2 regions of the Paenibacillus sp. FSL H7-0442 genome follow, and region 1 is predicted to be linked to the other one. Evidence: predicted binding sites of a transcription regulator. Region 1 holds the regulator's gene; the other holds the start of a gene.
The links. The regulator CtsR, encoded in region 1, represses protease genes until heat stress. The targets are predictions, from matches to a motif close to ATGGTCAATAAAGGTCAAACA.
Positions count from the first base shown of each region.

Region 2: a site for CtsR is predicted at 2,311-2,331, ahead of clpP (ATP-dependent Clp endopeptidase proteolytic subunit ClpP). Genes of this name have one in related genera too.

Region 1 is NZ_CP151963.1:5,046,037-5,051,975, reverse strand. It holds rRNA gene MHH57_RS22420 (23S ribosomal RNA) at 1-1,794, shown strand, start outside; rRNA gene rrf (5S ribosomal RNA) at 1,946-2,062, shown strand; gene MHH57_RS22410 (GNAT family N-acetyltransferase) at 2,226-3,413, shown strand; gene MHH57_RS22405 (CtsR family transcriptional regulator) at 3,951-4,415, shown strand; gene MHH57_RS22400 (UvrB/UvrC motif-containing protein) at 4,485-5,009, shown strand; gene MHH57_RS22395 (protein arginine kinase) at 5,038-5,939, shown strand, end outside.
Region 2 is NZ_CP151963.1:211,245-217,183, forward strand. It holds gene MHH57_RS00935 (SIMPL domain-containing protein) at 1-125, shown strand, start outside; gene MHH57_RS00940 (DUF4163 domain-containing protein) at 368-1,474, shown strand; gene clpP (ATP-dependent Clp endopeptidase proteolytic subunit ClpP) at 1,602-2,198, opposite strand; tRNA gene MHH57_RS00950 (tRNA-Arg) at 2,409-2,483, opposite strand; gene MHH57_RS00955 (sugar-binding domain-containing protein) at 2,753-3,790, shown strand; gene gap (type I glyceraldehyde-3-phosphate dehydrogenase) at 3,885-4,895, shown strand; gene MHH57_RS00965 (phosphoglycerate kinase) at 5,016-5,939, shown strand, end outside.

The DNA.
Region 1 (5,939 bases):
AGAGTGCGTAATAGCTCACTGGTCGAGTGACTCTGCGCCGAAAATGTAACGGGGCTAAACACACCACCGAAGCTATGGCTTGATGCTTGCATCAGGGGTAGGGGAGCGTTGAATGCGGGTTGAAGGTGTACCGTAAGGAGCGCTGGACTGCATTCAAGTGAGAATGCCGGTATGAGTAACGAAAAGATCTGTGAGAATCAGATCCGCCGAAAGCCTAAGGGTTCCTGAGGAAGGTTCGTCCGCTCAGGGTAAGTCGGGACCTAAGGCGAGGCCGATAGGCGTAGTCGAAGGACAACAGGTCGAAATTCCTGTACCACCGTAATCCGTTATGAGCAATGGGGTGACGCAGTAGGGTAGTGACGCGGACTGATGGATGTCCGTCTAAGCAGTGAGGCTGGTGTGTAGGCAAATCCGCACATCGTAAGGCTGGGCTGTGATGGGGAGCGAAAATTATAGTAGCGAAGGTCATGATCTCAGACTGCCAAGAAAAGCCTCTAGCCAGGAGAAGGTGCCCGTACCGCAAACCGACACAGGTAGGCGAGAAGAGAATTCTAAGGCGCGCGGAAGAACTCTCGTTAAGGAACTCGGCAAAATGACCCCGTAACTTCGGGAGAAGGGGTGCCTCGGTAGGGTGAATAGCCCGAGGGGGCCGCAGTGAAAAGGCCCAAGCGACTGTTTAGCAAAAACACAGGTCTGTGCGAAGCCGCAAGGCGAAGTATACGGGCTGACGCCTGCCCGGTGCTGGAAGGTTAAGGGGAGTGGTAAGCTCGCAAGAGCGAAGCTATGAACCGAAGCCCCAGTAAACGGCGGCCGTAACTATAACGGTCCTAAGGTAGCGAAATTCCTTGTCAGGTAAATTCTGACCCGCACGAATGGCGTAACGACTTGGGCGCTGTCTCAACGAGAGATCCGGTGAAATTTTAATACCTGTGAAGATGCAGGTTACCCGCGACAAGACGGAAAGACCCCATGGAGCTTTACTGCAGCTTGATATTGAATTTGGGTACGATCTGTACAGGATAGGTGGGAGCCGTCGAACTTTGAGCGCCAGCTTGAAGGGAGGCATCCTTGGGATACCACCCTGATCGTATCTAGGTTCTAACTTGGTACCGTAATCCGGTGCGAGGACAGTGTCAGGTGGGCAGTTTGACTGGGGCGGTCGCCTCCTAAAGAGTAACGGAGGCGCCCCAAGGTTCCCTCAGAATGGTTGGAAATCATTCGAAGAGTGCAAAGGCAGAAGGGAGCTTGACTGCGAGACCTACAAGTCGAGCAGGGACGAAAGTCGGGCTTAGTGATCCGGTGGTACCGCATGGAAGGGCCATCGCTCAACGGATAAAAGCTACCCTGGGGATAACAGGCTTATCTCCCCCAAGAGTCCACATCGACGGGGAGGTTTGGCACCTCGATGTCGGCTCATCGCATCCTGGGGCTGAAGTAGGTCCCAAGGGTTGGGCTGTTCGCCCATTAAAGCGGTACGCGAGCTGGGTTCAGAACGTCGTGAGACAGTTCGGTCCCTATCTGTCGTGGGCGTAGGAAATTTGAGAGGAGCTGTCCTTAGTACGAGAGGACCGGGATGGACGTACCGCTGGTGTACCAGTTGTTCCGCCAGGAGCACCGCTGGGTAGCTATGTACGGAAGGGATAAGCGCTGAAAGCATCTAAGCGTGAAGCCCCCCTCAAGATGAGATTTCCCAGTATGTAAGACCCCTTGAAGACGACGAGGTAGATAGGTTGGGGGTGGAAGTGCAGTAATGCATGGAGCTGACCAATACTAATCGGTCGAGGGCTTATCCTAAGATAAGACGCAAATGAGTTTCGGATCCAGTTTTCAGGGTGTAACCTTGAAGGTATGTATAAGTGACATACGACAAGCGCATGGCTATTCATTCACACGATATGTGGTGAACCGAATAACCTTACGGAAGAATTTGCATAGCAAATTCATGTTTGGTGGCGATAGCGGAGGGGTTCCACACGTACCCATCCCGAACACGACCGTTAAGCCCTCCAGCGCCGATGGTACTTGGACCGCAGGGTCCTGGGAGAGTAGGACGTCGCCAAGCAAAAGTGAAAAGGATGATAATCTCATTGAGATTATCATCCTTTTTTATGCATTTTTAGATGGCCACCTGCTTCTAAGGTTGACAGAGAGAATGGGGTTTGCCACACTCTAAGTGTGTAATCTTTTTTATGGATGTCCAAGTATACGAGCGAGGTGATGAAGATATGGAGATCAGACAATTACAGCGTGAGGAATTTGAAGCGGCTATTGAATTATCTCAATATGCTTTTCAGTTTACAATGTCCCTAGAGGATCTGGAAAAGGCCAAGAAGAAATTCAAACCAGAACAAACATGGGGAATATTCGACGGACATGACTTAAATGCTAAACTGACTTTGTTACCGCTTCAGGTATACATAAATGGTCAGGTTTTTGATATGGGGGGCATTGCTGGTGTGGCGACGTGGCCAGAAAAGCGTCGCGGAGGCATGGTATCACGTTTATTGACGCATGCACTTGAAGAGATGAAGTCTGCGGGACAAAGCCTTTCTTTTTTGCATCCATTCTCCTTTGCCTTCTACCGTAAATTTGGATGGGAAACGTATACAGAGTACAAAAAATACGTCATTCCCATTGATAAATTCCCTGCAAAACTTAAAACAGAAGGTACAGTCAAACGCGATATCAAGGATATTTCAGAACTGGACCAAGTGTATCAAGCGTATGCATCTCGTTATAATGGCACGCTGGTACGAGATAAGGAATGGTGGCAAGAGCGGATTTTAAGTGAGAACTATCGAACTGCGGTATATTACTCAGAAACAGGCGATCCGCAAGGATATGCACTATACAAAATTGAAGATAAACAGTTGAATTGTGATGAGTTGGTATATGAAAATGAGACGGCTCGTCGGGCTTTATGGACTTATTTTGCAAATCATGACTCAATGATAACCCAAGGTAAATTTATTTACGTTCCAGCAGATGACAATTTGCCATTTTTACTTGATGATCCTCGAATTCAACAGGAAACTGTGCCTTATTTTATGGGGCGTATTGTGGATGCAGCTGCTTTTGTAGAAAGATTCCCTTTTGAGCAGATTGGAGAGGAAACAAGTTTAACCTTAAATCTGACTGATCGGTATGCTCCATGGAATGAAGGAGTATGGAGATTAACGATTACGACGAAAGGGCAAGGGTGTCTGGAGAGAGTGAACAAAAGCATTTCATCTAAAAATGCCATAGTAGTTGACTTGAAACTTGGGATTCAGTCACTGACGACTCTGATGCTTGGCTACCAGCAGGTTGATGATCTGTGTAAATGGGGGCGTATTGAAGGTAGCAGTGAGTATGTGTCTGCCCTAAAACGCGTAATACCAGTAAATCAAACGTTTTTATTGGATTTTTTCTGATAAAGGCCTATTTAGATCTTTTAAGCTCATCTTTCAGAGAATATAACTTGTGTGGTTATCATTATTTTCAAAACTCTTTCTGTAATGGGAAGAGTTTTTTTATGGTATTGTATAAAACATAATTAGATTGCGAAAAATGGTATTGACCCCTTGGCAAAAATGAATAATGTGCTATAATGTGAATATAGTCAAAGAAAGTCAAAGTCAATCAAACCTAGTGTGATTCTGTAGAAGTATTATGCTGATGGATTGGCCGTATGAAGTAATTTCGATAGTAAAGAAGCAAACGAGAATTGAAATGATTTGCGTATAGTTAGGAGCTGACTCTTATGAACATAAGAGAAGTGTATGATTAATCGCAAATAAAGGCCACACTAGAGACAAGACGGTACATTTCAATGGATGTAGAACAGGCAATAGCCTAAATACAGCTTAGATTCGTGACTTTACCGTTTGGTTAAGTTCAATATACGGCGGACTCTGTGGAGCGTGAAATGTACTTGAATACTTGCGTTTCCGTTAGTGGAGGATGATGAAATGCGCAATGTTTCCGATATTATTGAACAATATTTGAAGAGTATATTGCTGGAAAGTCCCCAAGGTTTGGTGGAGATTCAGCGCAATGATCTGGCTGACCGCTTTTCCTGCGTTCCGTCGCAAATTAATTATGTAATTAGCACCCGGTTTACGCTGGAAAAAGGCTATGTGGTGGAAAGTAAACGCGGTGGTGGGGGCTACATTCGTATTCAGCGAATTCAGCTCCCTGCACAGCATGCCATCCATACACATCTTCATCAGAGCATCGGGGAGGAAATTAGCCAATCAGCAGCAGAAGGACTGATTTATCAGTTAGAGGAAGCCCATTTTTTAAGCAAAAGGGAAGCTAATCTAATGAAGGCTGCTTTATCGAGAGATACATTATTACTGAAGCTTCCCTATCGTGATCAACTGCGAGCAAGATTGCTTAAGGCTATGCTGATCTCGTTGCTGGCGACCAAATAGTGTGTGAATAGAGACTAATGTTTGGATGTAAGGTGGGTATTAAATCCTGACATTGAAGGAGGTGCTTTTATGCTGTGCCAAGAATGTAATATGCGGCCGGCAACTTTGCATTTCACCAAAATTGTGAATGGCGAAAAGACGGAGTTTCATATTTGTGAGACGTGTGCGAAGGAAAAAGGGGAGATGATCCCTGGAACACCTAACGGCTTTTCAATTCATAGCTTGCTGTCGGGGATGTTGGATTTTGACTCCAGTACAAAGAGCCAGTCTCCAGGCCACAGTGGTCCGCAGAACCTGCAATGCAAGGATTGTGGCATGACCTATGCACAGTTTAGTAAGCTGGGACGTTTCGGATGCCCGTCGTGCTATCAATATTTTGATAATCGTCTGGACCCTCTGTTCAAGCGTGTGCATGGCAGTACGAATCATGTTGGTAAAGTTCCGGTTCGCACTGGTGGCCGACTGAAGGTTAAACGGCAAATTGACGATTTGAAAAAAGAGATGCAACAGCATATTGTACAGGAAGAGTTTGAATCAGCTGCTGAGCTTAGGGATCAAATCAGAGAGCTTGAAAAAGAAATGACTGAAGAGTAAAGTTTGTGAAGAGTAGGAGGGATGCGTAATGCCCAATATTCGGTTTACGGAGAAGCCGCTAAGTGACTGGATGCGTGGTGATGCTGCGGATTCGGAGATTGTCATTAGCAGCCGGGTAAGAATTGCGCGTAACTTGCAGCATCTGCCTTTTCCCATGCTTGCTACCAATCAGCAGTCGGAAGAAGCACTTCAGCGCTTGACGGATATCCTTCAGTATGATGATTTAGGCGGTTTTGGTACTTTTCATACGTTGAAAATATCCGAGTTGGATGAGATCGACAAGCAGGTGCTGGTTGAGAAGCATTTGATTAGTCCTAATTTGGCGAACGAATCTCGTAACGGTGCTGTCTTAATTAGCGATGATGAATCGGTTAGTGTTATGATAAACGAAGAGGATCATCTGCGTATCCAGTGCTTATATCCGGGATGTCAGGTTAGAGAAGCTTGGGAACGCGCTATGGTTATTGATGATGCATTTGAAGCGCATGTTGATTATGCATTTGATGATCGGAGAGGTTTTCTAACCAGTTGTCCAACGAATGTCGGCACAGGTATGAGAGCTTCGGTGATGATGCATTTGCCCGCATTAGTCATGACTCATCAAATCAATCGTATATTGTCTGCTGTTTCACAGGTAGGTCTTACAGTTCGCGGCATTTACGGTGAAGGCAGCGAAGCGGTCGGAAATTTGTTTCAGGTGTCTAATCAGATTACACTGGGACAAACCGAAGCGGAGATTATTGAGAATCTACATGGCGTGGTGCTACAAATTATTGAGCACGAGCGTTCTGCCAGAGAAAGGCTAATGAATGAATCTATGCTGCGAATTACAGATCGGGTGATGCGTTCATTCGGTATTTTGTCGTATGCAGCAGTATTGGATTCCAAGGAGGCTGCACAGCGGCTGTCTGATGTACGTCTTGGCGTAGA
Region 2 (5,939 bases), 930 kb from region 1:
TCTTTACACAACGTGAAAATGCCATGTCAAAATCGCTCATGGATTTAGCAGGTAGCGGGACAGACATACAATCGGGGCAAGTAACAGTGAAAGTTCAGGTGTCGGCTCAATACGAAATGAACTAATATTAGATCATCAAACGAAGCCACAAGCGGCCTGCATCATGCGCAGGCTGGCTTGCTGGCTTTTTTTGTATACCGAAACCTTTTTGTAATGAGTCTGTCATAGCTAAGGGTTATTAGGTGTACAGATTGAAATCGGGGAGTGTACAGATTGTAAACTACATACAATGGGGTATAGATATAATAAGTAAAGTGATTATTTACACATAGACAATACAGAAATAATAACAGGAGGAATACTTAATATGAATAAGCATACGAAAAAATGGGGTTCAGCACTGCTGGCAGCAGGGATTTTAGCAGGAGTTGCAGCTGTTCCCGTTTCATATATCCAGGCAGCATCGATTAAACAGCAGCAAGCGGCAACACAGCAACCAGGAATCACTATCCAATGGAATGGTAAAACGTTGCCCGCTAAAGGTGTTCAAGTGAACGGGAGTACAATGATTCCGGTGGCCGCACTGCGTGACAGCTTGGGGATTCCAGTAAGCTATGATGCGAAAGCAACGACCTATACCGTAGGTAGCGGGTACAATAAACTTTACATTATGGCTTCTTCCTCGGATGCCTACGTCAACGTCAATGGAATCAATACACGTAGTATGGATGCCAAACAGATCGCTGGGAAGCTATACATTCCTATGAGTCTGTTGAAAGACTATCTAGGCATAGATGCTCAATGGAACGCAGCTCAGAAGACAGTAACGCTAAGTAAAAGTCAGCTAAACCCGATCACAATTGCGTCTCAAACACTTCCAGCTTCGAGTAATGCGAAGGTATCTTACAAAGTTAAGTATCCGCAAATCAGCGGCAGCCAGCTGAATCCTGAGGCAGAGCAGGCCATTAACCATGTGCTTAAAAAGCATGCAGAGGGTATATTGGCAGCAGGCAAAAAGATGGTGGCTGAGGGAGAGGCTACAACAGAAAGACCATATGATTTCGAAAATGATTTTGCAATTGCCTATAACAAGGACGGTATTCTAAGTGTGATTATGCAGGATTACTCGTATATGGGTGGCGCACATGGAATGACGGTACGTAAAGGATATACGTTCTCGCTCGCTGATGGTAAACTGCTGCAGTTGTCTGACGTATTGAAGGCGAATCCAAATTACAAAAAGTTCCTCAATGCTGATTTGAAGAAAAAAATCGATGCGCTTCAGGCTGGTGAAGGATTCGGTAAATTTAAAGAGTTGGCGGCAGATCAGAATTTTTATGTGACGAACAGTGGAGTAACAATCGTGTTTGATTTGTATGATTATGCGCCATACGCGTATGGAATTCCGGAGTTTACCTACTCGTTCGGTCAACTGCTGCCTCAAGGCGGAAAGCCTTTTGCGGGACAGATTTAATAGTAGAAATGAGTAAGTTGGACTGTCTATACTCTAAAAAACAATAAAGCAAAAAAGCTGCCTACCGGATAATAACATCCGGAGCAGCTTTTTCATTTACCAGCTATCGAGAGGCAAATTTTTTCTCTTATACACCTTCTGGAGAGGAGCTAGTTAGCACTTTATCAATAATACCGTATTCTTTGGCATCATCAGCAGACATGAAGTAGTCACGGTCTGTATCTTTTTCAATACGTTCCAGTGGTTGGCCTGTGCGATCTGCGAGAATGCGGTTCAGTTTATCACGCATTTTCAGAATGCGGCGTGCGCGGATTTCGATATCCGTTGCCTGGCCTTGTGCACCACCCAGAGGTTGGTGAATCATAATTTCACTGTTTGGCAAAGCGAAACGTTTACCTTTGGCGCCTGCATTCAGCAAGAACGCGCCCATGGAAGCCGCCATACCTACACAAATCGTAGATACATCAGGTTTAATGTATTGCATCGTATCGAAAATGGCCATACCAGCTGTAATGGAACCGCCAGGACTGTTAATATACAAGTGAATATCTTTTTCAGGATCTTCGGCAGCCAAAAACAGCATTTGCGCAATTATAGAGTTGGCTACAACGTCATTGACGTCCGAGCCTAACAAAATAATGCGATCCTTTAACAGTCTGGAATAAATGTCATAGGCGCGTTCGCCGCGGTTACTTTGTTCTACTACCATAGGAACATAGCTCACGTCAAAAAACCTCCCTTAAATATCGTTAGTGGATTTGGTGGACATGCCGAGTACACGTCCCTTATTTATAAACTGTTACCGTATTAACCACATGATAAACAATTTCAAACAAAAAGTCAAAGAAAGTCAAACTAATGATTAAAAAAAAGAGCCCTCAGCGCTCTTATTGGTTAAAACATTATATAGAAGCATTTAAGCGTTCATTTAAAATGGCGCGCCCGCGAGGAATCGAACCTCGATCTCAGGCTCCGGAGGCCTACGTCATATCCGTTGGACCACGGGCGCATAGTTGATTCAATGCAAACAACTAACTAATTAAACAGCTAATTGGAAACAAAGATGATTATATGATATACAGCAGTGAATTGCAAGCTTTTATTAAATGCGCATATTCAGACAAATGGTTGAGAAATATAGGTTCAGATAGACTTGCATATGGAGCAAATATTGGTTAAGATATACGTGGGACTTAAAAAGTTATCCCGGGACGTTTTAAGACCAGTTAGAGATAGAGCATTAGAGACAGAACTTAGAAGTGTGCGGGAGTGGAAAGCATGCGAAAGATATTAGAAATACAGAAGCAGCTTCTGCCCGACCTCATGGATGTTTTGAAAAAAAGGTACACGATCCTGCATCAGATTATGCTGTCCGATGTTGTTGGACGCAGAACACTGGCAGCTTCACTGAACATGACCGAGCGCGTGTTGCGCGCCGAAACCGATCTTCTTAAAGCTCAGGGGCTAATTGAGATTGAGAGTGTAGGCATGAAGGTGAGCAAAGCAGGACTGGATCTGCTGGAACAGCTGGAGCCGATTGCGAACAACTTGTTCGGCCTGTCCCAATTGGAGGACCAGATTCGTCAAGCCTATGGTTTGAGGAAGGTGGTTGTCGTTCCAGGGGATTCGGATGTTTCTCCGTTAACAAAGCAGGAGCTGGGGCGCGCTGGAGCAAAAGCGTTGCTAAGTGTTATGGACGACGAGGATGTGGTCGCTGTAACAGGTGGCACGACGATTGCAGACGTGGCGGAACAACTGGCATTGCCTTCTAATGGCCCCCTTAAGGGTGGGTGGTTTGTACCGGCACGCGGGGGTTTGGGAGAAAGCATGGAAATGCAGGCCAACACAATTGCTTCCACAATGGCTCGCAAGGTCGGCGCTCAATACCGTCTGCTCCATGTACCGGATTTGCTCAGCAATCATGCTTACAACTCCTTGCTTGAAGATACGAACATTCAGGATATATTGAGCCTGATTCGCGAGAGTCGTATCATCATTCACGGGATAGGCAACGCCATAGCGATGGCACATAGACGTAAACTTGATCCCGAAACCTTTGCCCAGATCAGCAGTGAAGGGGCGGTAGCCGAATCGTTTGGTTATTATTTTAACGAAGATGGCGTCGTTGTTCACAGAATGCTGACGCTTGGACTCCGATTGGAGGACATTAGGCGTACCGATACGGTTCTAGGTGTAGCTGGAGGCAAGAACAAGGCGGCCGCTATTCATGCGGTACTGCGTTTCGGGCAAGAAGACATTCTAGTCACCGACGAAGGCGCTGCTGTTGAGATTGTAAGTCGTTATTTAAATGATTAATATAGGATTTATGAATCGTGTTGTCTTGACAGGCTTTCGGGTCTGTCTTGAATATATAAAACTAAACTAAACGAACTTTGGGAGGAACTCACTCATGACAGTTAAAGTTGGTATTAATGGTTTCGGACGTATTGGACGCCTTGCTTTCCGTCGGATTCAAAACGTGGAAGGTATTGAAGTAGTAGCAATCAATGACTTGACAGATTCCAAAATGTTGGCACATTTGTTGAAATATGATACAACACAAGGTAATTTCCAAGGACAAGTAGAAGTACATGATGGCTTCTTCAAAGTAAACGGTAAAGAAGTTAAAGTTTTGGCTAACCGCAACCCTGAAGAACTCCCTTGGGGAGACCTGGGTGTAGACATCGTTCTGGAATGCACAGGTTTCTTCACAACTAAAGAAGCTGCTGAGAAACATTTGAAAGGCGGCGCTAAAAAAGTTGTTATCTCCGCTCCAGCTACTGGCGACATGAAAACTGTCGTTTACAACGTAAACCATGAAATTCTGGATGGAACTGAAACTGTAATCTCTGGTGCTTCTTGCACAACGAACTGCCTGGCTCCTATGGCTAAAACACTGCAAGATAAATTTGGTATCGTTGAAGGTTTGATGACTACAATTCATGCTTACACTGGCGACCAAAACACTTTGGATGCTCCACATGCTAAAGGTGACTTCCGTCGTGCTCGTGCAGCAGCTGAAAACATCATTCCTAACACAACTGGTGCTGCTAAAGCAATCGGTTTGGTTATCCCTGAGTTGAAAGGTAAATTGGATGGCGCGGCTCAACGTGTTCCAGTACCTACAGGTTCCCTGACTGAGTTGGTAACAGTTCTGGAGAAAAACGTAACTGCTGAAGAAATCAACGCAGCGATGAAAGAAGCTTCCGATCCTGAAACTTATGGATACACTGAAGATCAAATCGTTTCTTCCGACATCAAAGGTCTTACTTTCGGTTCTTTGTTTGATGCAACTCAAACTAAAGTTCTGACTGTTGGCGACAAACAACTGGTGAAAACTGTAGCTTGGTATGACAATGAAATGTCCTACACTGCACAATTGATCCGCACGTTGGAATACTTCGCTAAACTGGCTAAATAAGAACTTCCTTATTAGCAACATCATAGAGCGGAAACAGGTTATTGTTTCCGCTCTTTATATATCAAAATGTGCCTTAAATTCCTGTTTCGTAAAATTATAAGGGTGCGGAGGAATATGGAGATGAATAAAAAGAGCGTACGTGATATAGAACTGAATGGAAAACGGGTGTTTGTTCGTGTAGATTTTAACGTTCCGGTCGAAGACGGTAAAATTACAGATGACAAGCGTATTCGTGAAACCTTGCCAACGATTAATTACCTGATTGAAAAAGGTGCAAAAGTTATTTTGGCGAGTCACTTTGGACGTCCAAAAGGTCAGGTTGTTGAATCCATGCGTCTGACTCCTGTTGGTGTACGTTTGTCTGAACTGCTGAAAAAGCCAGTAGTTAAAGTGGACGAAGCAGTAGGCGAAGCTGTTAAAGCGAAAGTGGCTGAACTGCAAAACGGCGACGTGCTGTTGCTTGAAAATGTACGTTTCTATGCAGGAGAAGAAAAGAATGATCCTGAGTTGGCGAAGCAATTTGCTGAATTGGCTGACGTTTTCGTGAATGACGCATTCGGCGCAGCACACCGTGCTCATGCTTCCACTGAAGGTATCGCTCATATTCTTCCGGCTGTTTCCGGCCTGCTGATGGAAAAAGAATTGTCTGTTATTGGTAAAGCTCTGTCGAATCCAGATCGTCCTTTTACAGCCATTATCGGCGGTTCCAAAGTAAAAGACAAAATCGACGTGATCGACAACCTGCTGAACATTGCAGATAACGTAATCATTGGTGGCGGTTTGACTTATACATTCTTCAAAGCTCAAGGTTATGAAGTGGGTCAATCTTTGCTGGATGAATCCAAACTGGACGTAGCTCTTGGATTTATCGAAAAAGCGAAGAAACTCGGCAAAAACTTCTATCTTCCGGTGGATATTGTTGTGTCTGACGATTTCAGCGCTACGGCGAACACAGATATTGTGGATATCGACGGCATTCCTGCAGCTTGGGAAGGCGTGGACATCGGACCAAAAACACGTAAAATCTATGCAGATGTGATCAAA